Linked DNA regions of Rubrivirga marina. The protein of the gene in region 2 interacts with the protein of the main gene of each other region in a pairwise test. Links are inferred from orthologs where the notes say so. Each region holds a gene or a part of one and is shown on either strand. Other genes may lie near its edges. The genes, in order: BSZ37_RS11665 and topA.

Region 1 (16,024 bases), 140 kb from region 2 along the record:
CGGGCAGGCCATCAACGCCTAGGTCTCCGGTCACCGGCTCCTCCGCCCCGCTGGCGCTCGTCGTCGGCGGGGCGGTTCCGTCTCCGCCCACCTCGGCGACGGCGTCGAGGCGGGCGGGGGCGGTCAGCCGTTCGCGGCGAGCCAGTCGGCGTCGAAGGCCGCGAGGAGGTCGCGGAGGCCGCCGTGCCACAGCCCGCGCGTGCCGTCGACTTCGCGGCGCATCCAAAAGGCGTAGGCCGCGTTGCCCTCGTAGATCGCCGTGTACTCGTTGGCGAGTGGGAGGCCGAGCTCGGACAGAAGCGCCCGGCTCTCGTCGTTGAACGCGGTCACGGAGAACCCCGGTCCGTAGGCCGGCACCGACGCGGCCGCAGACGGCGGGGCGCCGCGGAGGTACGCCGCGTAGTCGGCGAGCGGGCCGGCAGGCAGCGACGCGGGGTAGCCCTGTTCGACCAGGTCGCGGTGCGCCAGCCAGTACATCCGGGCGATCTGCCGGACGTGGTGGTCGTAGACGGGCTGCGCCAGCGTCCGGGACGCGCCCTCCGGAACCGCGTGGGCGACGGCCCACCGGACGAATGCCGGGTCGTAGCGACCGAACCGTGGCTCCGCCGTCGACTCGAAATCGAACGCGACGACGTCGGCCGTGACCGTGTGCGGGCCGCTGCGGAATGGGGTCACCGGGGCCCGCTCGACGACCTGGGCGAGCGGGAGAACGGGCGACGCGGCGCACGCCAGGCCGCGGACGCCGAAGTCCGGGTTGTACGTCCCGAAGCGTTCGAGGCAGGTGTCGACGCCACCGCCGACCGTCGGAACTCCCTCGTCGACCGCCGCCCACAGGTCGATGAGCGCGTCGCCGCCCCCCCTGCCCCCCACAGCCGGCGGCCCGGCACAGCCGACGACGAGGAGAGCGAGGGCCAGGCCAACACGAGACATGGGAACGCAGAGAATGGAACCAGAGACTACCACGCCCCGACCGAACTCCGGCCGACCCCGCACGTTTGACGCCTCCCCTCTACCTCCCCCCTCTCCCATGTCTGCCGTCTCCCCCGAAGAGCGCCAAGAGCGCATCGAGAAACTCGCCGACCTCATCGACGACATCCGGATCTGCATGCTCACGACCGTCGACACCGACGGGAAGCCGTGGTCCCGGCCGATGGCCGTCCAGGAAGTCGCGTTCGGCGGCGACCTCTGGTTTTTTACTCGCGACGACTCCGAGAAGGTCGAGCACGTCGAGCGGAACCGGAAGGTCGGCGTGACCTTCGCCCACCCCGGTCGCCAGGATTACGTGACGATGGCCGGCACCGCGCTCATCGTCAAGGACAAGGCGAAGGCCGAGGAGATGTGGTCGAAGCCGCTTGAGGCGTGGTTCCCGAAGGGCCTCGACGACCCGCACCTCCGACTCCTGAAGGTCCAGGTCGAGCGGGCCGAGTACTGGGACTCCCCGTCGAGCCCGGTCGTCTACGCCCTCGGGTTCGTCAAGTCCAAGATCACGGGCAAGCCGGCCCGTGACATCGGCGAGAACGAGAAGGTCGACCTCGAGTAGCCTCGGCGGCACGAACCCTCAGCGCTCAGGATCCCTTGTCCTGCCAATGGTGACGGGCGACGCCACCGTCCGAGGCATGAGCGACGCCCTGCACATCCGTCTCTGCCAGTCGTGGGACGCCAACGCGGATGCCTGGACCCGGGTCGTCCGTGATGGCGCGATCCCGAGCCGCCGGGCCGGGACCGACGCGGCCGTCGTCGAGGCCACGCTGAAGGGCCTGCCGCCCGGCGGGCGCGTCCTCGACGTCGGCTGCGGCGAGGGCTGGCTGAGCCGGGCGCTCGCGGCGCTCGGCGCGACAGTCCATGGAGTCGACGGAAGCGCCGGTCTGATCGAGTCGGCCCGCGAGGGCGGGGGCTCGTTCGACGTGGTTTCCTACGGGGCCGCCGAAGCCGACCCCGCCCGCCTCGGCGGACCGTACGACGCGGCCGTGTTCAACTTCGCGCTCCTCGACGAGTCGGTCGCCGGGACCCTTCGCGCCGCCGCGTCCCGGCTCGACGCCGGGGGGCGCGTGATCGTCCAGACCGTCCATCCCATCGCCGTCGACCCGCCCTACGCCGACGGGTGGCGGCAGGAGTCGTTCGCGTCGATGGCCGAGGGCTTCGAACCGATGCCGTGGTACTTCCGGACCCTAGGCTCGTGGGTCCGAGCACTCGGCACGGCGGGACTCGGGCTCACCGAGGTCGTGGAGCCGACGGACCCCGACACCGGCCACCCGCTGTCGCTGATCCTCGTCGCCGAGCCACGCTGACCCTCCCCGCCTCGGCGCCGAGGCGGCGCTACTCGGCCTCGGCGCGCTCCTGCTCGACGAACGTCCACAGCCGCTCCTTGAGCCGGTCGAGGCCCGTGCGCGCGACGGCCGAGACCGGGATCACCTCGACGCCGTCCGGGAACGTGGCACGCGCCTGCTCGACCCACTCCGCCGCGAGGTCCGGCCCGACGATGTCCATCTTCGTCAGCGCCACGAGCCGCGGCTTCGCCATGAGGTGCGGGCTGAATGCCTCCAGCTCATCGAGGAGCGTCTGATACCGGGCGCCCGGCTCCTCGGAGTCGGCGGCGACGCAGAACAGGAGGACGGCGTTGCGCTCGACGTGCTTGAGGAACTGGTGGCCGAGCCCGCGACCCTCCGAGGCGCCCTCGATGAGGCCGGGGATGTCGGCCACAACGAACGAGCGCCAGTCGCCGAGGTAGACCATCCCGAGGTTCGGCTCGAGCGTCGTGAACGGGTAGTCGGCGATCTTGGGCTTCGCCGCCGAGAGGGAGCTGACGAGCGTGCTCTTGCCCGCATTCGGGAAGCCGACGAGGCCGACGTCGGCGAGCAGCTTGAGCTCGAGGATCACGTCCCGCTCCTCGCCCGGCTCGCCGGGCTGGGCGTAACGGGGCGCCTGGTTCGTCGAGCTCTTGAAGTGCGTGTTGCCGAGGCCGCCACGGCCGCCCTGCGCCAGCACCACGCGGTCGCCCTCGTTCACCACGTCGCCCAGCACCTCGCCCGTCTCGGCGTCCTTCACGACGGACCCCAGCGGCACGCGGAGCACGATGTCGTCGCCGGCCTTGCCCGACTTGCCGGATCCGCCGCCCGGCTCGCCGCTATCGGCAAAGTGGTGGCGGTTGTAGCGGAGGTCGAGGAGCGTGTAGAGCGACGGGTCGCCCTGGACGATCACCGACCCGCCCGGGCCGCCGTCGCCGCCGTCGGGCCCGCCCTTGGGCTCGAACTTCTCGCGCCGGAAGTGGACGCTCCCCGCCCCGCCCTTCCCGCTCCGCACGGTGATGGTGACGTAGTCGACGAACTTCATCGGGGGATCGGGGATGGAGGGAGTGGATGGATCCGGGAGCAGTCCCCGGCCGCGGAAGCTTAGCCCGACTTGCACGAGGCGACCGTGAGGCCCCCGCTAGCTTCTGCTCTCCGCCCCTCCATCCGGCATGTCCGATCCCGCCTCCCTCAAGACCGTCACCATCTACACCGACGGCGCGTGCTCCGGCAACCCCGGGCCGGGAGGTTGGGGCGCGACGCTGATCTACGGCACGCCGCCCGACGAGGTCACGCGCGACCTGAAAGGGGCCGAGCCGGAGACCACCAACAACCGGATGGAGCTGACGGCCGCCGCCGAGGCCCTCGAGGCGCTCCGCGAACCGTGCCACGTCCGGCTCCACTCGGACAGCGCCTACCTCATCAACGCGTTCAAGGACCGCTGGATGGACGGGTGGATCAAGCGGGGCTGGAAAAAGTCCGACAAGTCGCCTGTCCTCAACCGCGACCTCTGGGAGCGGCTGATCGCGCAGGAGCAGCGGCACGCGATCGAGTGGGTCAAGGTGAAGGGCCACGCGGGCGTCCCGCTCAACGAGCACGTCGACGGGCTGGCCGTCGGCGCGATGCGAACGATGATGGCCGAGGCGGGCCTCTAGCCGGGTCGCTCCGCCTCGGCGCCGAGGCGGAGGAGACCGCGCCGTGCGGTAGGTTCGGGGGATGCGGAATCGCCTCCTCCTCTGGGCCGATCGACTGAGCGCCGCCGTCGGGTGGGTCTCGGCCCGCCTCGTGGTCGTCATGGTCGCGGCCGGCGCGCTGGGGGCGCTGCTTCGGTACGTCGCCCCGCTTCTCGGGATCACGCCCGCTCTGAACGCCATCGGCGACGTCCAGTGGATGGTATTCAGCGCAGTGTTCTTGCTCGGCGCCGCGTGGGCACTGGCCGAGGACGCCCACGTCCGCGTCGACGTGCTCTACGCCCGGCTGTCGCCGCGACGCCGCGCGCTCGTCGACTTGATCGGGACGCTGGGCCTGCTCCTCCCCTTCTGCGGCCTCCTCCTGTGGGCGTCGTGGCCAGGCGTCATGGAGTCGGTCGCGATCCGCGAGGGCGCCCTCGACGCGGGAGGGCTGCCGCGGTGGCCCGTCAAGCTGCTCGTCCCGCTCGGCGTGGGGCTCCTCGCGCTCCAGGGCGTCGCGCAGGCCGTCAAGGCCGCGGCCGCGCTCCGCCCGCCCGACGCCTAGGTGGACGCGCTCCTCAGCCACCTCGCCGACTGGCTCGGGCCGATCATGGTCGGCGTCGTGCTCGCCCTCGTCTTCTCGGGCTACCCCGTCGCGTTCGCCATCGGCGGGGCGTCGGTGCTGTTCGCGCTCCTCGGGCTGGCGACCGGCTACTTCGACCCGCCCTTTTTGCTCGCGCTCGCAGATCGGGTCTTCGGGATCATGCAGAACCCGGTGCTGCTGGCGGTCCCGTACTTCATCTTCATGGGCGTCGTGCTCGAGAAGAGCCGGCTGGCGGAGGATCTCCTGACGACCGTCGGCGCCCTCTTCGGCCGCGTGCGGGGCGGGCTGGCGCTAGCCGTCGTGGTGGTCGGCGCGCTGCTCGCGGCGGCGACGGGCGTGGTCGGCGCGAGTGTCGTGGCGATGGGGGCGATCGCGCTTCCGGTCATGCTCCGCCACGGCTACCGGCCGTCATTCGCGGCCGGGACCGTGGCCGCCTCAGGCACGCTCGGGCAGATCGTGCCGCCGTCGATCGTGCTCATCGTGCTCGGCGACCAGCTCGGCGTCAGCGTCGGCTCTCTCTTCGCGGGCGCGCTCGTCCCCGGGCTGATGCTGGCGGTCCTGTTCGCCGGCTACGCGGCGTTCGTGGCGTGGCGGAACCCCGAGGCGGCGCCCGCCCTGCCACCCGAGGAGCGGTCCGAGCCGGGCTGGGCGCTCGCGCGGCGCGTGGCGACGGCGCTCCTGCCCCCGCTCGTCCTGATCCTCGTCGTCCTCGGGAGCATCTTCGCGGGGGTCGCCACGCCGACCGAGGCGGGCGCCCTCGGGGCCGTCGGCGCGCTCGGGCTCACCGCGATCAACCGACGCCTCTCCCGGCCGATGATCTGGGACGCCGCCCGGTCGACAGCCTCGCTGACGACGATGGTCGTCGTCCTCCTGATCGGGTCGACCGCGTTCGCGCTCGTCTTCCGCGGGCTCTACGGCGACGTCTGGATCGAGGAGGCCCTCGTCGGGCTGCCGGGCGGGCGCGTGGGCCTGCTCGTCGTCGCGAACGTGCTCGTGTTCGCGCTGGGGTTCTTCATCGACTTCTTCGAGATCGCCTTCATCGTGGTCCCGCTGCTCGCGCCGGCCGCGGCGGCGCTCGGCATCGACCTCGTGTGGTTCGGCGTGGTCCTCGGGATGAACCTCCAGACGTCGTTCCTCACGCCGCCGTTCGGGTTCTCGCTGTTCTACCTCCGCGGCGTCGCGCCGCCCGAGCTGTCGACGGGCCAGATCTACCGTGGGGCCCTCCCATTCGTCGCGCTCCAGCTCATCGCGCTCGCGCTCGTGATCACATTCCCGGAGCTCGTGCTGGCGTTCTCGGGAGACTGACGGCCGACTCGGCTCGGGACGCGCCCGAGGCCGGCCGCCTCGGGCGCGCGGCGGGGGGCTCAGGCAACGCGCGGCCCGCGTCCCCCCGACCCGTAGGCCTGCGCCATCGTCCGCTCGGCGAGGTTGAACCAGCGGTCGGTCGCGGCCTGGAAGTCGCGGTAGCTCTGCAGCAGCTCGCGGGAGTGTGCGTCGTCGGCGGCGTTGTCCATGAGGGCGCGCGAGGCTTGGGCGGCGGCGGCCATCACGTCGGGCGGAAACGGGACGGCCTCCACGCCGCGGTCGAGGAGCGACGCCAGCGCCGGCGCGTTGAGCGCGTCGTACTCGCTGAGCATGATCGCGTTGACCTCGCCCGAGGCCGTCTGCAGGGCCTCCCGATAGCTCGGCGGCAGCCGGTCCCACTCGGACCGGTTGACGTAGAACGAGAGCCCGGCCGACGGCTCCCACCAGCCCGGGTAGTGGTACGTCTTCACGACGCGGTAGAAGCCCATCTTCTCGTCGTCGTAGGGCCCGACCCACTCTGTCGCGTCGATGGCACCCCGTTCGAGGGCCCCATAGATCTCGCCGCCCGGCAACGTCTGCGCGATGACACCGAGCTGCTCCATGGCCCGCCCGCCGAGGCCGGGGATCCGCATGGTGAGCGCGCGGAGGTCGGAAAGAGAGCGGACGGGGCGACGGAACCAGCCGCCCATCTGCGTGCCCGTGTTGCCGCCGAGCAGGCCGACGACGCCGAACGCGTCGAGCGTCCGCTGCGTGAGCTCGCGGCCGCCGCCGTGCCGCATCCACGCGTCGTGCTGGCGGGCCTGCATGCCGAACGGGACGGCCGTGTCGAACGTTAGCGCGGCCGTCTTGCCGAGGTAGTAGTAGCCGGCCGTGTGGCCGATGGGGACCGAGCCGGCCTGGACGGCGTCGAGCACCTGGAGCGGCGGAACGAGCGCGCCGCCTTCGTTCGGCTCGATCTCGAACCGGCCGTCGGTGAGCGCCGCGACGCGCTGGGCGAGGTGCTCCGCGGCGCGGTACAGGATCTCCGTTGAGCGCGGGAAGCTCGACGCGAGCCGCCAGCGGACGCGCGGGCGGGTGACGATGGCCGGGCCGCCGGCGGCGGCGCCCGTCTCGCGGCGGCCATGCCCAGGACCGGGGCCGCACCCGGCGAGGGTGGCGCCCGCCCCGAGGGCAGCGGCGGAGACGAAGCGGCGGCGGTCCATGCGTTCGGACGGAGGGGCTGGAAGGGTACGCACGGTGTGCGAGGCGTCCATCTCCTCCTCCCGGGTGACGCCGTTCGGCCCCCTCCCCCGTTCTGGCAGTCCGTAATCTGTGGCCCCTCGAATCGATCACCCCATGTCCGGTCTCCGCTCGCTCGCCGTCCTCGTTCTCGCCCTCGGGCTCTCGTCCTGCGATCTGTTCGGGGGCCTCGACGTCGTGAGCCCGACGCAGGTCTACACGATCCCGCCCTTCGAGCGGACGACGCTCGACCTCGCCAGCGAGCTCGGCATCGAGAGGGAGTCGTCGTTGTCGTTCCGCGTCGAGAGCGAAGGCGGCAGCGTCACGGCCGACGTCCAGTTCCCCGACGCCCTCGTGGTCACCCCGATCGCCGTCGGCTTGGGGACCGTCACTGTGCAGGCCCTGCTCGGCGGCTCGGCGGAGGGCGCGGCCACCTTCCAGTTCGACGTCGAGGACCCCGGGCCGCTCCCGTCGCCCGAGCGCGCGGTCGTCGCCCGCGACGGGCGCATCGATCTCGACGTGGCCCCCCTCTTCCGGCCGGTCTCGGGGACGGAGTACGTCGTGCTCGGGACGTCGGGGCCCGTGTCGGCGTCCATCTCCGGCGGCTCGCTCCTCTCGATCTTCCCCACCGGTCTGGGCGACGGGTCGGTGACGGTGAGCACGACACGGTTCGTGCCGCAGCGGCTGATCGTGCCCGTCCGGGTCGTCGAGAGCGACGGCCTCTAGGGGTCGCGGACCTCTCCTCGGCCGGCGGTCGCCTCGACGAAGGCGGCCTTGAGCGCGTCCGCCTCCGAACGGCGAACGCGGAGGACCAACTCGGTTCCGTCGGGTGAGTACGTCTGGTCGGCCACCTCGGCGTCGAACCGGTCGAGCAGGCGCATGGCCGGCGCGGTGTCGTCGAAGGCGAACCCGAGGCGGACGGGGACGCGGATCGTAACCGTCCGGAGGCGGGCGGCGTCGAGCGCGAGGCCGGCCGCCTCGGCGTAGGCCCGGGCCAGCCCGCCGACGCCCAGCTTCGTCCCGCCGTAGTAGCGCGTGACCACGACGACCGCGTGGAACAGGCCGCGGCCCTCGATCTCGCGGAGGATCGGCGGGCCGGTCGAGCCCGAGGGCTCACCGTCGTCGGAGGAGCGGGGCGCCGGGGCGTCCGGCCCGAGACGGTAGGCCCACCCGTGGTGGCGTGCCGCGTGCTCCTGCTGGCGGACGGTCTCGACGTGCGCGAGGGCCTCCGCCGCCGTGGCCGCCGGGAACGCCGCGCCGATGAACCGGGAGCCCTTCGTTTTGGGGGGCTCTGCACGGGCGGCGGCGGCCAGCGTTCGGAACGTATCGGTCATGGGTCTCGGCCAGTGCAACTCGCCGGCCGGGCGCCCCGTCCGCGTCGTGCGTTCGCCCCCAAGCTATGGCCCTCGCCACCGTTCTCGCCGCCCTCCTCGCCCTCGCCCCGCCCTCCCTCCGGGCCGGCACCGCCGACGCCGTCGCCGTCGACGGCGTGCTCGACGAGCCCTCCTGGGCCACGGCCGAGGTCGCCGACGGGTTCACCCAGTTCCGCCCCGACGAGGGCGCGGCCGCCACCCAGCGGACGGAGGTCCGGATCCTCCGCGGCCCCGACGCGCTCTACGTCGGGGCGGTGATGCACGACGACAATCCCGCTGGGATCCGGACGACGCTCAGCCGCCGCGACAACCCCCAGGGCGACTTCTTCCTCGTCGCCATCGACGCTTACGGCGACGGGCGCTCGGCCTACGAGTTCGCCGTCACGGCCTCGAACGTCCAGTTCGACGCCGTCAACACGGGGCAGAACGAGGACGCGTCGTGGGACGCCGTCTGGGCCTCGGAGACGCGCGTGACGCCAGAGGGCTGGACGGCCGAGCTGTCGATCCCCTACTCGCAGCTCCGGTTTACGGGCTCCGAGCCCACATGGGGGGTCAACTTCGTCCGGATGGTCCGCCGGCTGGAGGAGCAGACGTTCTGGGTGCCGCTGACCCGCGAGCGCGAGGCCAACTTCCTGGAGGACTTCGGCCGGCTCGAGAATGTCGCGGACGTCGATCCGAAGCGGATCCTCCAGGCCCTCCCGTACTCCCTGGCGAGGACGAACCGGTCGGAGGCCGAGGCTCCCGGCACGGCCCAGGTCGACATCGGCTCCGAGATCGGCGCCGACCTCAAGGTGGGCCTCGCCTCGAACGTCGTCCTCGACGTAACGGTCAACCCGGACTTCGGGCAGGTCGAGGCCGACCCAGCCCAGCTCAACCTCACGACGTTCGAGCAGTTCTTTTCGGAGCGACGGCCGTTCTTCCTGGAGGGCACCCAGATCTTCGACCTCGACTACGCGTCCGGCGACGGCGCGCTCCTCTACACCCGGCGGATCGGCGGCTCCGGGCCCATCATCGGCGCGGCCAAGCTGACGGGGCGGACCGACGGCGGCCTCTCGTTCGGCGCCCTCGGCGCCGCCACCGGGTTCGACCTCGACCCGTCGCGGGCCTACGCCGCCGCGCGGCTCAAGCAGGAGCTCCCGCGGCAGAGCTTCGTCGGGCTCGGCGCCACGGCCTTCTCGTCGTGGGACGAGTCGCAGGCGCCCCGCAGCGCGGCCCTCGCGGCCGACTGGGGCTTCCGCCTGTTCGAGTCGCGCGACTGGCTCTTCGAGGGCACGGCCGCCACGACGGCCCGCGACGCCGACGACGTCAACGCCGACCTCGGCTACGCCGTCTACCTCGGCCTCGACAAGGTCCAGGGCTACGTCAAGCCCGGCTTCGGCGCCCGCGTCTACTCCGACCGGTTCGACCTCAACGACGTCGGCCGCTTCCGCCAGGCCGACCTCGTCTCGCTCCGGGGCGGCACCAGCCTCCTCTGGAACCGCGGCGAGCCCGTGGGCCCGTTCCGGCGGCTCGAGTCGTTCGCCTTCGGCACGCAGGAGTGGCGCTACACCGACGGCACGAACCGCGGCTTCAGCGGGACCGTGCGGACCGGCGGGCAGCTCCTCGGCTTCCAAGAGGTCGGGGCGCAGCTCCAGGCGTTCGGTCTCGGCGGCTACGACGTCCGGGAGACGCGCGGGCTCGACCCCGTCGCCCACGTGACCGGGATCGCCGCCAACGTCGACTTCGGCACCGACAGCCGGCGCCAGTTCCGGGCCTACGCCGGCCTCGGCGCCGCGGTCTACGAGGACGGCGGGACCAACCACTCGCAGGAGGTCGGCGTCGACTGGATCGCGAGCGACCGGCTCACGCTGTCGCTCGGCGGCTACCTCGAGACCGGCGCCGACGTCCGGGCGTGGGTCACGAACGAGGGATTCGTCGAGACCGCCGACGGCCTCGCGGTCGGCCCCAAGGCGGACCTGCCGGGGCAGCTCGACCCGTCGACGCTCGTCCCCCTCGACCTGTCGCCCGAGGCGGGCGCGGCCCTGTTCGACGGCGTCCCGCCGGTCCTCGGCGACGACGGCGCTCCGATCGGGTTCTACCGGCCCATCTTCGGCGCGCGCGACACGCGCTCGGCGAGCCTGACCACGCGCGCCAACCTCCTCTTCAGCGCCGACCTCTCACTCCAGCTCTACGGTCAGCTGTTTTCAGCCCGGGGCCGCTACGACGACTTCCGCCTCCTCGCCGCCCCCGACGACCTCCGGCCGTTCGATGCGTACCCGCGCCGCCGCGACTTCGCGTTCTCGGACTTCAACCTCAACGCCGTCCTCCGGTGGGAGTACCGGCCGGGCTCGTCGCTCTACGTCGTCTGGGCCCAGTCCCGCGGCGACTCGGCGTTCGAGGACGTCCTCGTCGACGACGACGGGGGGCGGACGTCCCCGTTCGGCGTCTCGACACCCCGTCAGTTCCGGGACACCTTCGGCGCCTTCCCCGACGACACGGTCCTCATCAAGCTGAGCTACCTGTTGATGCGGTGACAGGGGCGTGCCGAACGAGGTAAGGTCCGTTCTGCCCGTTTCCACTTCCCGGGAGCGGCGCGAGTCCTACCCCTCGATCTCTGTCACGAGTTGGATCTCGCGGAGGACGCCCTGGACGCGGAAGCAGTCGAAGAAGTCGCCCTGGTAGACGCAGTCCTTGCCTCGGGTGTGGACGGTCCAGGCGTGGCGCTCGCCCTGCTCGGCCGTGCAACCGATGGCCTTCATGAGCTGGAGGATGACCTCCTCGAAGGTGTGGATGTCGTCATCGTACAGGATCACACGCCACGGGGTCTCGACCGCGACGTCCGTCTCTTCCTCGACGACCGGGGCGACCCCGGGGGTCGCCGGCTCGGCCGCCAGCGGGTCCGCCGGGTACATGCCTAGGCCGCCTCGGTCTCCGTCGGGACGAGGGCGAGGATGGTGAAGTCCTCCGTGACCGGGTTGGCGAGGAGCTTCTCGCACGCCTGGCGGACGGTCGCCTCGGCCAGCTCGGCGCTCTCGGCCTCCACCTTCATCTCGAAGAACTTCCCGGTCCGGACGTCCTGAACCGACGGCATCCCGAGGTCGCGGACGGCGGCGCGAATCGCCTTCCCCTGGGGGTCGAGGATGGACGGGCGGAGCGTGACGCGAACGTGGGCGGTGTACATCGGCGGGGGGAGGGCGGGGCCAAAAGCTACGGTTCCTCCACGGGCTCCGCGTCCGGATCCTCGACCGTCGCGACGCGGATCGCCCACATGAGCGCCCGCCCCAGGCCCCACCCGAGGTAGATGATGGCCGCCGCCAGCAGGCCTTCCTCCTGGAACACCACGCCGAGCAGCATCGCCAGCAGGAAGAGGAGGAACCGGTAGCGGTAGGCCCGGAGGTTGGCGGGGTTCGGCTGCGGGAGCGCCGGGAACGAGATCGGCGACACCATGAGCGCCGAGAGGCCGACTACGAGCGTGATGAGGACCGAGAGCTGGGGCCGCGCGAGCACGTCGAACCACGGCCGCTCGATGAACGTGAGAATGAAAACCACGACGGTCCCCGCCTGGGCCGGGATCGGGAGGCCCGTGAACTCAGTGGTCTTCACGCCGGCCTCAGCGAGCGAGTTGAACCGCGCGAGGCGGACGGCCCCGAACAGAGCCGGCAGGCTGGCGAGCAGGCCGCCCCACATCGACCCGAGTTGGTGGAGCCCGAAGACGTACAGCAAGAAGCTCGGCGCGACGCCGAACGAGACGACGTCACTGAGAGAGTCGAGCTCGACCCCGAACTCGCCCGACACGCCCACGAGACGGGCCATGAGGCCGTCGAGCAGGTCGAAGAACGCCGCCAGCACGACGAGCCACGCGGCGGCCTCGAGGTTGCCGGCGGCCGTCTGGATCAGCGAGAAGAACCCGGCCAGCAAGTTCATCAGCGTGAAGAAGTTGGGCACCGCAGCGCGCGCGCGCTGGCCGGACCTCCCGTCCGACGCTCGACGGGCACGGAGCACGGGCCCCCGCCGGCGGCGGCGCCCGACACCTCTGGAGCTCTCACTCGTCGTCGTTGGGGTCTCCATCACGCCCCCTCCGCGTTCGCCAGCCGACGGTACCGACGGCTGATTCCGGAGGGCGCCCCTCGGCTGATCAGGTGGGCCGGGGCGAGCGGCCGGAGCGTGAGGTCGTCGGGAGGAGGCACGGGGTCGGGGAGCATCGACGTCCTAAACGCCGCGTGCGGGGCCCCGCGTTCCGCCCGCCTCGGCGATGGCGCGACCGAGGCCGACCCGCCGGGCGCCCGAAACAGTGAACGGGGGCCCACCGCAAGAGATGGGCCCCCGTTCGGGCTCCTCTGAGTGGTTCGCCGTTCCGCAAGCCGTAGCTCCGGTCTGGCGTCCCGTGTGCGTCGGCCGATGGCGGCCGTCGTGGACCGTCCGAGGACCGCGGTGAACCGCGGGCTCGGCTGGCGACGACATGAATGGCCACCACGGGGCGACGGGTCACGTCGGGGACGAATCCCCGGGCTCCCGCCGCTCGTGCTGACACCTCCTGTACGGAACAATCGGGGCGTCGCGGTCGGGCCGAAGCCTCGTTGCGACGTCTCACCCACGGCAGCCCACCGCCGAAGCGGTCGGTGCCGTCCCGCCAGGCCGAAGCCCGGCGGGGCGCGCGGTGCGGATCAGATGCCACCTCCGGGTCGGTCACCCGTTTCACAGGGGTCTCGAGAAATCCGGAGCACTTCATCTGAGGCACGGCCGGCTCGCCAAGTCGCCCCTCGGGTCTGCGATAAAACTGACCGTTTGGGGAGGCCGCCCGAAGGCGGCCGGAGGGCGACGAGCCCGCTGCGTCGGCAAGGCCGACGCCGGTGCGCGCAGGGCATTCCGCGAGGAAGCCCTCGTGCAGCGTATGACGCACTAGCTCAAGGAACGTGGCCGCGTGTGCGGCCGTCTGCCCGAAGGCAGTGACCCATGGTACCGTGGAGATCAGGGGGAGTCAAGATGAACGGACCGTTAAGTTGCCCACATCTCCACACTCATCCACATGGAGCCCTGCCCGTTTGGGGCCGTCGTCCCGATGGTCACCCGAGCCCACTCCTCCGATCTCTTTCCCGCCCAACGGCCTCACCCCTCGATGCGCATCTTCTTTCTTAGCCTCGGACTCCTGCTCGCCGCGTGCACCGACCCGTCGAGTCCCCGCCTCGAGACGGCCGCCGACAGCCTCGCCTTTCGCGTGACCGAGTCCTCCGGCGGGCTCGCGGCATGGAACGAGCTTCCCGGCATCGCCTTCGAGTGGGCCGTGGTCCGCGACTCCTCCGAGGTCGTTCGGACTCGCCACGTCTGGGACAAACAAGGCGACCGGGTCCGGTCGGAGTGGCCGGGCGGCGGCGACAGCGTATTCGTGGCCGTCTTCCAGCCCTCCCGGTTTGATGAGGACGCGCCGGAGGGCGAGGTGGCGCTGAACGGCGTCGCCCTCGTCGGGCCTGAGGTGGCCGAGAGGCTGGTCGAAGCGAACGGACGGTTCGTCAACGACGGCTACTGGCTGCTGGCGCCCCTCAAGGTGCTCGACCCCGGGGTCCGCCGCGCGGTCGAGGCGCGCGACGGCGCGGACCGGCTCGCGCTCTCGTTCGACGGCGTCGGCCTGACGCCGGGCGACCGCTACTGGATCGAGGTCGACGAAGTGTCGGGCGCGATGACGGGGTGGTCGTTTCTCTTGGAGAGCGGCAATGAGGGCCGGTTCCAATGGGTCGAGCCCGTCACCCTCGACACGCCTGGCGGACAGATCACGCTCTCGCGCATGAAGGTGTCCGACGACGGCGGCGTCATCCTCACGGAGCCGACGCCACTCCTCGACATCGACGAGACCGAGTTCACGGACCTCACGCCCCGCCTCGGCCAGTCCGCGCTGTAACCGCCTGCTACTCGGATTCCGGCCCCCAGACCATCGCCACGACGACGCGCCCCACCTGCTCGAGGCTCTCGGGGCTTACGCGCGCCGGGGTATCCGACGTCGTGTGCCACGTGTCCGGGAACGGCGTATGGATGAGATCGACGACCGGGATGCCGTTGCGGAGGAACGGGACGTGGTCGTCCTGGATCGCCGCGCCTGCCTCGTCCACGAACGCCGTCGCCCCGACGCGCCGAGCGGCGGCCCAGACGCGGTCCACGACCTCGGGCGCGTAGCGGACGGAGTAGCCCTCCTTCGGAATTCGGAGGTTGGTGTCACCGACCATGTCGAGCAGGATCCCCCACTCGGGCCGGTACGTCGGGTTGTGGAGGACGAACATCTCGGACCCCATCGCGAACGGGACTCGCTGCGGCGCCGGCACCGAGGGGTCGATGGTGCCGAGGTCTTCGAGGTCGAACAACACGACGTCGACGCCGACGCCCCGCGTGAGCGGGTGGAGGTCCAGGAGCCGCGCGACCTCGAGGAGCACCGCGACGCCGGAGGCGCCGTCGTTGGCTCCGAGGACGGGCTGGAGGCGCTTCGTCGAGTCCGGGTCGTTGTCGGCGACGGGCCGCGTGTCCCAGTGGGCCGCGAGGAGGATGCGGCGCCGGAGGTCGGGCTGCCACGACGCGATGATGTTGGAGCCCGTGAACGCCCGCGTCGTGTCGCGCGGGTCCGGGATGCGGAGTTGCTGCTCGACGACCTGATCGGCGTAGACCTGGAGACGCTCGACGAGCCAGACGCGGGTCGAGTCGTGCGCCGGCGTGCCCGGCACGCGCGGACCGAAGTCGGTCTGGGCCTCGACGAGCGCATAGGCGCGCGAGCCCTGGAACTCGGGCATGGGCTCGGGCTGGCGGAGCCACCAGACGAGGGCAGCGACGGCGACGAGGGCGAGGACGACGCCCCCGACGATCAGACGACGGCTCACGCGGGCAGAGCGAAAAACTGGAGGTCCACGAGGTCGTCGGCGAGGCGGCGGCTCACGTCGAGGGGCGGCAGGCTCTGCGCCAACGCCTCCGCTTGCCGAAGCGCCGCCGTGTACAGGCGCTCCCGCTCTTCGCCCGAGGCGGTCCGCCCCACGCCCGAGGCGGCCCCGGCCACCAGCTCCCCCAGGTCGAGCGTCGGCGCGGCCGGCCGCTCGCGTCGGATCGTCCAGTCGCCCGAGGCCACGTCGAAGTCGTAGAGCGCCAGGAAACGGGCGCCGTACTCGGCCACGAGCTCGACGGCGCGGAGCAGGTACTCCACCTCGGCGTCGTCGTGGGAGTAGTGGAAGCCGACGCGGGCCCAGCCGGGCTTCAGCCCGTGGATCCCGTCGACGAGGCACTGGCGGTAGCGCGCGCTCCGCTGCGGCCCGATGTCGAGCAGCCGGTGGCCGTACGGGCCGGCGCACGAGCACCCGGCCCGGCTCTGGATGCCGAACAGGTCGCAGAGGAGGACCGTCACGAACCGTGGGTGGAGCACGCCGCCTAGCCCGTCGCGGACGTTGAACGAGACGATCGAGAGCCGGTCGAGGTCGGTCGGCCCGAGGATCTCGATCCGCTCGTCGCGGCCCCAACGGTCGAGGACGCGGTCGAGGTGGGCGTGCTCGCGCTCGCGGATGGCTTCCTCCCCCACTGCCCGCTGGACCTCCAGCGCGATCGCCGCGCGGAGCGTCTGGTAGA
Region 2 (9,308 bases):
CCCACGTCCACGAGCCGGGCTGCGCCGTACAGGCCGCCGTCGACGCCGACGAGATCACGCCGGAGCGCTACGGCAGCTACGTCGCCATGCTGGAGACCGTCGAGGAGTCCCACCGCGCCTCGCAGCAAGCCCGGTGGCGAACGCAGGGCCGGCCGGACGACCCGGACGAGCCCGTCGAGGAGATCGAGTAGCCCCGCCTCGGCGCCGAGGCGGAGCGGGTCGTCGGGCTAGGACGCCTTCTTCTTGCGGCCCTTCTTCGAGCCGCCCTTGGCGGCCTTCGCGTTGACGAGCTCCACGGCCTGCTCGAGCGTGATCTCGTCCTTGTCCATGTCCTTCGGGATCGTCGCGTTCGTCTTCTCGTGCTTAACGTACGGGCCGTAGCGGCCCTCGAAGACGTCGATCGGCTTGCCCGAGGTCGGGTGCGCGCCGAGCGTCCGAAGCGGGGCCGACTTCTGGCGCTTCTGCGCAATGAGTTCGAGCGCGCGGTCCAACTCGACGGTCAGGACGTTGTCGCCCTCGGCCGGTTTGAGGCTGGCGAAGGTCCGCTCGTGCTGGACATAGGGTCCATACCGGCCGATGTTCGCCTTGATCGGGTTGCCCGTCTCCGGGTGCTCACCGAGCGTCCGCGGGAGGTTGAGGAGTTGGACGGCCAGGTCGAGGTCGACGTCGCCGGGCTCAGTGCCCTTGGGCAGCGACGTCCGCTTCGGCTTCTTCTCCTCGTCGTCGCCGAGCTGGACGTAGGGGCCGTATGGGCCGGACTTGAGGAGGACCGGCATCTCGGCCTCCGGGTGGATGCCGAGCGGGCGCTCGTCGTCGTTGGCGTCGATGAGCCCGGCGATGTCGGCCTCGGTGAGGTCGGCCGGCGCCTGCTCCGGCGGGAGCGATGCCGTCGAGCCGTCGGGCGCCGCCGCATACGGCCCGTAGCGGCCGACGCGCACCTCGTAATCGCCCCACTTGACGTGGCGCATCGTCGAGATCTCCCGGGGGTCGATGGTCTCGACGCCCGCCTCGACCTTCTTCTCGAGGCCCTCCGGCCCGTTGAAGAACCGCTCGAGGTACGGCCGGCGCTCCTCGGTCCCATCGGCGATCTCGTCGAGCTCCTCCTCCATCCGCGCCGTAAAGTCGGTGTCGACGAGCCGGTCGAAGTTCTTCGCCAGCAGGTTCGTCGTCGCCATCCCGGTAAACGTCGGGACGAGCTGGTTGCCATTGCGGATGACGTACCCGCGGCGGACGACCGTGTCGATGATCGACGCGTACGTCGACGGCCGCCCGACGCCGGCCTTCTCGAGGGCCTGGACGAGCGAGGCGTCGGTGTAGCGCGACGGCGGCTTCGTCTCATGGCCGACGGCGTCGACGGCCTTGCAGCCTGGCGTGTCGCCCTCGACGAGCGGCGGGAGCGGGCTGTCGCGGTCGTCGAGCGCGGCCGTCGGGTCGTCCTTGCCCTCGACGTAGGCCCGGAAGAAGCCCGGGAACTCGATGACCTGGCCGGTCGCCCGGAACGTCGACTCGTCGTCGGTGCCCTCGGCGGCGAGGATCGTGGCGCGCGTGCGGAGGAGCCGGGCCTCCGCCATCTGGCTGGCGACTGTCCGTTTCCAGATGAGGTCGTAGAGCTTGCCCTCGTCGCCCGAGAGCCGGAGCTCGTCGCGCGTCTTCATCGCGGTGCCGGCCGGGCGGATGGCCTCGTGCGCCTCCTGCGCGTTGCGGACTTTGCCCGAGTACTGGCGCGGCTTCGGCGAGAGGTACTCCTTGCCATAGCGCGCCTCGACGGCGCCGCGGGCCGCCACGACCGCCTCGGTCGAGAGGATCGGCGAGTCGGTCCGCATGTACGTGATGTGGCCCTGCTCGTAGAGCTTTTGGGCCGTCTGCATCGTCCGCCGGGCGCTCATGCCCAGCTTCCGGTTGGCCTCCTGCTGGAGCGTGGAGGTGATGAACGGCGCGGCAGGCGAGCGGCGGGCCTTTTTCTGCTCGACTTCCGAGATGCGCCACGCCGCGTCCTTGAGACGGGACGCCAGCCCGGTGGCCTGCTCCTCCCCGAGTACGAGCGCGTCGCTCTGGTCCTTGAGCTTCCCGGTCTTCTCGTCGAAGTCCTTGCCCGTGGCGAGCCGGTCCTCGCCGAGGTGGGTCATCTTCGCCTCGAACGGGACGGCGCCCTGCTCCAGCGTGGCCGAGAGGTCGAAGTAGCTGGCCGAGATGAAGTCGAGCCGCTCCCACTCGCGCTCCACAAGAACGCGAACCGCGACCGACTGGACGCGCCCGGCCGAGAGCTTCGGGGCGATCTTCTTCCAGAGGACGGGCGACACGGAGTAGCCCACGAGCCGGTCGAGGACGCGGCGCGCCTCCTGGGCGTCGACGAGGCGCGTGTCGAGCTCGCGCGTCTGGTCGAGCGCCTTGAGGATGGCCTCCTTCGTGATCTCGTGGAACACCATCCGGCGAACCGGCACCTTCGGCTTCAACACCTCCAGGAGGTGCCACCCGATCGACTCGCCCTCGCGGTCCTCATCCGTCGCGAGGTACAGCTCGTCGGCGTCCTTGAGCGCGTCCTTGAGCTGCTTGACGACCTTCTTCTTGTCGGCGGGGACGACGTAGAGCGGTTCGAAGCCTTCCTCCACATTCACGCCGAGGCGGGCCCATTTCTCCTTCTTGACGGCCTTCGGGATCTCGGAGGCCGACGACGGGAGGTCGCGGACGTGGCCCATCGAGGCCTCGACCTGGTAACCGGGCGGGAGGAACTTGCGGATCGTGCGGGCCTTCGTGGGGGACTCGACGACGACGAGGCGCTTCATAGGTGGGGTCTGTACCGGGAACCGGGCGAGCCGGGCAAGCTAGCCCCCGCCGGTGACGACCCTCTGGCATGGCCGGGGTCTGGAGGCGGGGCGGGGCTACACGCGGGCGGCGCGTGCCCGTTCCGCCTTGGCCGCACCCTCACGCCCGGCGAGGTCCCAGATCTGTCGGCCCAGCGCCGCCGGCACCACCACCGCCCCGACCCGACTCACACGGACGGCGCTCCGGCCCCCCGCCACGGGCATCACGCTCTGGATCGCCGACCACGGCACGAACCGAAGCCCGCTCGGCCCGATGCGCAGGTGGAGTCCCGACTCGTCGATGGCCACCTCGCCCGGAGGACCAGGGGGCGACACGAGCAGCACGGCCCCGGTGGGGAACGACGACGGGTCGTAGGCTTGACCGAGGCGCTCCGCCATCGCGGCGAACGCTTCCTTCCGCCGACGAACGCGCATCTGCGACCTGAACGCCACAGCTGCGATGGCCCCGACGACGATAGCTCCGATGACGTAGACCACGAGCATGGCAGGACCAGTGAAGTCCCCACCTTACCGACCCTAGGACTCACCATCAAGAGCCGAACGGATTCTTATAGGCAGAAATCTGGGTCGATAGAAAAAAAGCTCCTCCTCGACCTTAGCCATACGCCGCCTCGAACCGGCGCATGAACTCGACCAGCAGCTCGACCGAGCGGGGCTCGACGGCGTTGTAGATCGACGCCCGGACGCCACCGACGGTACGGTAGCCCTTGAGGGCGAGGAGCCCTTCGCGAGCGGCGTCCTGAATGAATCGCGCCTCGAGGTCCTCGTTGGGCAGGCGGAACGTGACGTTCATGTGGGAGCGGCTGTCCTCCCGAACCGTTGGCCGGTAGAAGTCGCTCGCGTCGAGGGCGCCGTAGAGCCGGCTCACCTTGGCCTCGTTCCGCTCGACCATCCCCTTGAGGCCCCCTTGCCGCTCGACCCACCCGAGCACCTTGTCGACGATGTAGATCGCGAACACCGGCGGCGTGTTGAACAGCTTGGCCGCGTGCGTCCCGTAGTCGAGCATCGTCGGGAGCCCCTCGGCGCGCGACTGGAGCACGTCGTCGCGGACGAGGACCGCGGTGACTCCAGCTGGGCCGATGTTCTTCTGCGCCCCGGCGTAGATCAGCCCGTATTTCTTAGGGTCGATCGGTCGGCTGAGGAAGTCCGACGACATGTCGCACACGAGCGGGACGTCGCAGATCGGCTCCTCGTGGAATTGGGTGCCGTAGATCGTGTTGTTGCTCGTGAAGTGGAGGTAGGCCGCCTCGGGGTCGACAGTCCACTCCGAGGGCCGCGGGATGTACGTGTAGTCCGCGTCGCGGCTGCTGGCGGCGACGGTGACCGTGCCGTCGCGGTCGCGGGCCACGATCTCGGCCTCCTTGATGGCCTTCGCGCTCCAGGAGCCTGTGTCGAGGTAGCTCACGGTCCCGCCCCGCGGCATCAGGTTGAGGGGCACCTGGTGGAACTGCATCGACGCGCCGCCCTGGAGGAACAGGACGTGCCAGTCGTCGCCGAGCCCGAGGAGCGACGCCAGCCGGGACTTCGCCCGCTCGTGGATCTCGGTGTAGGCGCCCGAGCGGTGGCTGACCTCGACGATCGAGGCGCCGAGGCCGGCGAACACGGGGAAGTCGTCGCGGACCTCCTCCAGCACCTCGGTCGGCAGCGCGCCGGGGCCGGCGGAGAAGTTGTTCTGGCGGAGGTTGAGGTCGGCCGGCGGCGTGTCGTACGTGACGGGGCGGTCGAGCATGGGCGGACTCGGGGGCGTGGGACCTGTGGACGTGCGAGCCGGCGAAGGGTTCACGCGTCCACGGGCCCCGCCGTCACCGACCCGCTATTCCGACTCGCACTCGCGGCGGCGCGTGTCCATGATCTGGACGACCTGCCACCCGTCGTCGCCGAGGGCGAGGAGGAACGCGTTGGTGCCGCAGTGGCTGAACTCGCCGCCGGCGTAGAACTCGTAGGGCGTCCACGCGACGGCGAGGCCGTGGTCGACCATCACGGGGTAGTCGTCGGGGATCTGCTCGTCGAGGTCGACGGGCGCTCCGGCGATGGAGGCCAGGAACTGGCCGATCGGGGCCTCCTGCACGGACCGCTGGCCGTCGCGGTTGACGGTCGTCATCAGTCGGGCCTCGGGGTGGAGGGTGGCGCGGATGGCCGTCGTGTCCTTGGCGCGCATCCCGTCGAAGAGCTGCGTGATGGTGGCCTGGACGGCCGCCTCGGGCGTGTCCTGGGCGGCGACGGGGAGGGCGATGAGCGCGGCGAGCGCGAGCGGAGCGAGACGCATGGAGGGTCAGGAAGGAGAGGAGAGTCTACGGGGGACGCTGCCGAGGTTGCGCCCCCTACTCCTCCAGCGTGCTCGCCATCTGCTCGGCCGCCTCGGCATCGGGCCGGGTGGGCTCCACCGTCTCGTGCGGCGTCGCGGGCCGCCCCTTCGCGCGGGCCTCCAGCTCTTCCCTCACGAACCGCTGCATCCGCTCCTTGGCCGACCGGGCGAACTTGAGCTGGAGGTGCCTCCCGAAGAGCTTGAAGCCGATGCGGTAGAACGGGTTGCGGATCCGGTCAGGCTTCGAGAACGCGTCGATGTGGAAGTCGACGGCGCCCGTCCGCTCCGTTTTCCGGATCTCGAACGTGATCTGGCCCATCTCGAAGTGGCCCTCGAGCGTCGCGTAGTCGAACCCGTAGGCGTGGACCGGGCCGGCGTCGGTCGTCCGGACCTCGTCGATCTCGTCGCCGACGCGGACGCCGAACCAGAACGAGACGCCGAGGAACCGCGCCCGGAGGAGCATAGGCCGGCCGGGGAGCGGGTCGTCGGGCGAGAAGATGCCCGTGATGAGCCTGGGGTCGGGGAAGGCGTAGTGGCGGACGAGATCGCAGGCGATGGCGAACGAGGCGCGCGCGTCGTCCGGGGGGAGCGGCGGGCCTGGCGGCTCGGGCGGAAGCTCGGCCTCGTGGTGATCGAGCCGCCACCCGTCGGCCTCGGAGTACTCGTGGTCGTCCGACAGCTCGAAGTTGTAGCGGGCCTCGCGGACCGCGTCGAGGCGGTCGTGGTAGCGCCGCCAGTCGGGCCGGCGGGGGACGGCGCGGTGCCAGAACGGATCGTCAGCCATCGTCTTCGTCGTCGGTCTCCTCGCGCTCCGTGAGGACGCGGACCTCCTCCATCTTTTGGCCGCAGTCCTCGGCGACGCGCTCGCAGAAGAACGTCCACATGCCCTGCTGGGCCTTCTTGGCGAGCCCGAGCCCGTCGTAGACGAAGTCGACGGCGCCGTCTCGGCTCCGGGCCCACGACTCGATGGAGAAGCGGAGGGCGCCCGCCTCGGTCGGGTGATCGCCCGCCTCGAACCGGATCTGGCCGGCCTCCATGTGCCCGTCGAGCGTGGCCAGCGTGAACCGCCGCGGCTCGACCTCGACCACGCGGACCGGCCCGTCCCACGGCGACCGGATGTGGATGTCGAACTCGTCCCCGACGGCGAGCCGTCCCTCCTGCCCGGTCGTCTTCTCGAACGTGGCGATCTCGTCCGGCACGTAGTGCTGGATGTCCTGGCCGATGCACGACATCAGCTCCTCCGGCGACTTCGTCGTCCGCTCGACGTCGACCTCGTACCGCCGGTGGAACCGTGGACCGACGCCGGCCTCCTCGGGCTGGAGCTCACGCTCGCCGTGCGGGGCCGCCGTCGGCGGCGGGTCGGGCGCCTTCGGCACGTCGCGTTCGACGGCGCGAACGGGGTAGCCCCACCGCTTCCACAGCCACGTGCCGAGCGCAGCGCCTGCGGTCAGCGAGGCGGAGGAGATGAGGATGGCACGGGTGCGGCGCGTCATGCGAGGTCAACGCGCTGCCCACGTCGGGGGCTCCCCCGGCAGGAAAAAGGGGGACTGACAGAGTGGCAACCGAGACGCCTCCCCACCAATGAGGCGCCCCGCCCGACCGAGGCCGAGCGGGGCGCAGAGAGAGAGCGAGGCGGGCGGGGTCGGGGCTCCTCACCCATTCCCCTTCCCCCCTAGTCGCGGCTCATGAAGAGGCGCAGGACGTACCAGAACATCAGCGCCATAGAGGCAAAGAGCTCGAGCGCGGCCGAGACGTAGCGGTCCTCGGGATAATGGTGGAGCACCTTCGACGTGTCGTAGAGGATCGCCGCGCCGGCCAGGCCGATCATGGCGACCGAGAACCACGTGCCGAGGTTGAACCCGAACAGCACGCCGGCCACGATCGCGACGAGGGCCAGGACGAACGCCCACTTGAGGATGCCGCCGAGGAACGAGAAGTCCTTGCCGGTGAAGAACACGATGGCCGTGAGCGCCGAGAAGCCGAGGAGCGTGACCCACGCCGCGCTCGCGATCACGCCGCCGCCGACCGAGAGCTCGGCCATGACGAGGAGCGGGACGAAGATGACGGCCTCGGCGAGCACGAACGCGCCGAGCGCGCCGTACTGCGCCGCCTTCGACTCGGCCCGCGCCGCCGCAGACGACGCGAACCAGCTCACGATGACGAACCCGCCGAGCACGAGGAGCCAGCTGACGCCGAGCATCGCCTGGGCCATCGGGTACGCGAGGCCCGAGGTGAAGAGGAACACCTCGATGAGCGCGAACAGCAGGATGGCACCCAGGAGGTGCGCGTAGGTCCGCGTGAGGAACGCGGCCCGGGCGTCGTCGCCGAGCGCGGCGACCGGGGTGCGATAGGTGAGGTCCATGGGGTGGGAGGCTGGATCGGGGGGAAGAACGCGGATCGGCGTGCGGCAGTCTAGCCCGGTCGGGCTTCATCCGCTCATCAACCGGTCGGCATGGAACAGATCGAGGGCGTCGTCGGATTCGCCGAGGAGCGTCCGGGCGGCGAGAACGCCGAAGCGGAGGGCGTAGCCCATCCCGTGGCCCGTGAAGCCGGCGGCGAACCGGGCGCCGGGAACGCCCGGGACGGCGCCGAGACAGGGCAGGCCGTCGGGGCTGAACCCCATCGTGCCGGACCAGCGGCGCTCGACCGGGACGCCCGCCAGCGTGGGGAAGTGGGTGGCGAGGTAGTCGCCCAGGCTCGCCTGAAGCGCCTCGGTCGTCGCGTCGTCATAGCCCACCTCGGCGTCGCGGTGGAGGTGGCGGGCGCCGCCGAGGAGCACGCGGCCGTCGGCCCGTTGGCGGACGTAGAAGTAGCCCTCGTGCGAGTAGACGGGCGCGTCGAGCGTCGGCGGGGCGGGCGCCGTCGCCAGCATCTGCGCGCGGACGGGCCGTACGACGTGTGAGAGGCCGGGCAGCAGTCGGGGCAGAAAGGCGTTCGTCGCCAGGAGGACGCGGTCGGCGACCGCCTCTCCCCCGCCCTCCGCCACCAGCCGAACGCGCCCGCCCTCGGACTCGACGCCCTCAACCCGCCAGTTCTCGTAGACCTGGGCGTCGCTCAGCCTCGCCAGCGCGCGCACGAGTCGGGCCGGGTCGATGGCTCCGCCCTCCGGCACGAACAGAGCGCCAGGAAACCCCAATCCACCCATCTCGTCGTCGATGTCGGCCTCGTCCCACCACTGGGTCTCCACTCCGTCCTCCGCCAGCAGCGCACGGGACCGGCGAAGGCGGGCAGCGTCTGTGTCGGACGCAGCTGCAATAACAGACCCCGTGTGCGCGAATCCCACGTCCTCGGCCTCGCCCACCTCGGCGGCGAGGCGGAAGGCCTCGGCCGTGAACGCCCAGATCTGCCGCGCGGCGTCGCGGCCGTACTGCTCGACCGCAGACGCGTAATCTGACGCCGTGCCGAGCAGCAAGAACCCTGCGTTCCGGCCGCTCGCCCCATGCGCCAGCCGCTCGGCCTCGAGGATCGCGACGCGGAGGTCGGGGGCGAGTCGGCGGAGCGCCCACGCCGTCGCCGTTCCGATGACGCCGCCGCCGACGATCGCGACGTCGGCCTCGACACGCGCGGGCCGCTGCCAGAGCGAGACGGTCGCCATCAGCGGCGGACGTCGACGACGACGCGGCCGACGGTCTCGCCTGCCACGATCCGCTCGCTCCACTCGGGGACGTCGCCGAGGCCGATCACGGTCCGCTTCACGTCCGCGAGGGCGCCGGTGCGGACGGCCTCTGCCAGCCGGCTCCAGGCCTCCTCGCGGAGCGCCGTCGGCGCGGTGTTCGAGTCGATGCCGGCGAGCGTGACGCCGCGGAGGATGAAGGGGAAGACGGTCGTGTTCAGGCTCGGCCCGCCCGCGAGGCCGCAGGCGGCGACGCACGCGTGCCGCTTTGATTGGGCGAGGAGCGTCGCCAGCGTCGTCCCGCCGACCGAGTCGACGGCACCCGCCCAGACCCCCTTCTGCATCGGTCCGCCCGCGTCGTCGGAGAGCGCCTCGCGGCCGAGGATCTCGCTCGCCCCGAGCCCGCGGAGGTAGTCGTGTGCGGTCTCGGTCCCGGTCACGGCGTGGACCTCGTAGCCGGCCGCCGCCAGCAGCGCCGTCGCGATGGACCCGACGCCGCCAGAGGCGCCGGTCACCGCGATCGGCCCGTCGCCGGCGTCGACGCCGTGGTCCTCGAGGGCGAGCACGC

What was found.
Region 1: the proteins of topA (region 2) and BSZ37_RS11665 interact in binary tests that used the Escherichia coli proteins (3 or more experiments, as listed by UniProt). The link is inferred for Rubrivirga marina from one-to-one orthologs.

What each region holds. Positions count from the first base shown.
Region 1 is NZ_MQWD01000001.1:2,790,754-2,806,777, reverse strand. Bases 6,611-9,530 are described here. They hold BSZ37_RS11665 (IMPACT family protein), read right to left. Parts: upstream 8,417-9,530; coding sequence 7,805-8,416; downstream 6,611-7,804. Other genes in these bases: BSZ37_RS11660 (DUF5916 domain-containing protein), read left to right, coding at 8,482-9,530; BSZ37_RS11670 (hypothetical protein), read left to right, coding at 7,200-7,808; BSZ37_RS11675 (TRAP transporter substrate-binding protein), read right to left, coding at 6,611-7,066. In the rest of the region: lpdA (dihydrolipoyl dehydrogenase), read left to right, coding at 1-22; BSZ37_RS11710 (hypothetical protein), read right to left, coding at 124-930; BSZ37_RS11705 (pyridoxamine 5'-phosphate oxidase family protein), read left to right, coding at 1,028-1,540; BSZ37_RS11700 (class I SAM-dependent methyltransferase), read left to right, coding at 1,617-2,288; GTPase ObgE, read right to left, coding at 2,317-3,330; rnhA (ribonuclease HI), read left to right, coding at 3,458-3,940; BSZ37_RS11685 (TRAP transporter small permease subunit), read left to right, coding at 4,002-4,520; BSZ37_RS11680 (TRAP transporter large permease), read left to right, coding at 4,566-5,864; more of BSZ37_RS11675, read right to left, coding at 5,924-6,610; more of BSZ37_RS11660, read left to right, coding at 9,531-10,968; BSZ37_RS11655 (ATP-dependent Clp protease adaptor ClpS), read right to left, coding at 11,035-11,346; phosphoribosylformylglycinamidine synthase subunit PurS, read right to left, coding at 11,349-11,615; pssA (CDP-diacylglycerol--serine O-phosphatidyltransferase), read right to left, coding at 11,642-12,379; BSZ37_RS11640 (hypothetical protein), read left to right, coding at 13,551-14,327; BSZ37_RS11635 (M28 family peptidase), read right to left, coding at 14,335-15,291; BSZ37_RS11630 (aminotransferase class V-fold PLP-dependent enzyme), read right to left, coding at 15,288-16,024.
Region 2 is NZ_MQWD01000001.1:2,646,272-2,655,579, reverse strand. What follows is about bases 6-3,113. They hold topA (type I DNA topoisomerase), read right to left. Parts: upstream 2,784-3,113; coding sequence 228-2,783; downstream 6-227. Other genes in these bases: BSZ37_RS10990 (hypothetical protein), read right to left, coding at 2,880-3,113; rsgA (ribosome small subunit-dependent GTPase A), read left to right, coding at 6-191. Also shown: more of rsgA, read left to right, coding at 1-5; more of BSZ37_RS10990, read right to left, coding at 3,114-3,305; serC (3-phosphoserine/phosphohydroxythreonine transaminase), read right to left, coding at 3,418-4,551; BSZ37_RS10980 (nuclear transport factor 2 family protein), read right to left, coding at 4,636-5,088; BSZ37_RS10975 (DUF1990 family protein), read right to left, coding at 5,144-5,911; BSZ37_RS10970 (DUF1990 family protein), read right to left, coding at 5,904-6,620; BSZ37_RS10965 (Bax inhibitor-1/YccA family protein), read right to left, coding at 6,800-7,489; BSZ37_RS10960 (NAD(P)/FAD-dependent oxidoreductase), read right to left, coding at 7,556-8,722; BSZ37_RS10955 (MDR family oxidoreductase), read right to left, coding at 8,722-9,308. UniProt on the Escherichia coli protein: Releases the supercoiling and torsional tension of DNA, which is introduced during the DNA replication and transcription, by transiently cleaving and rejoining one strand of the DNA duplex.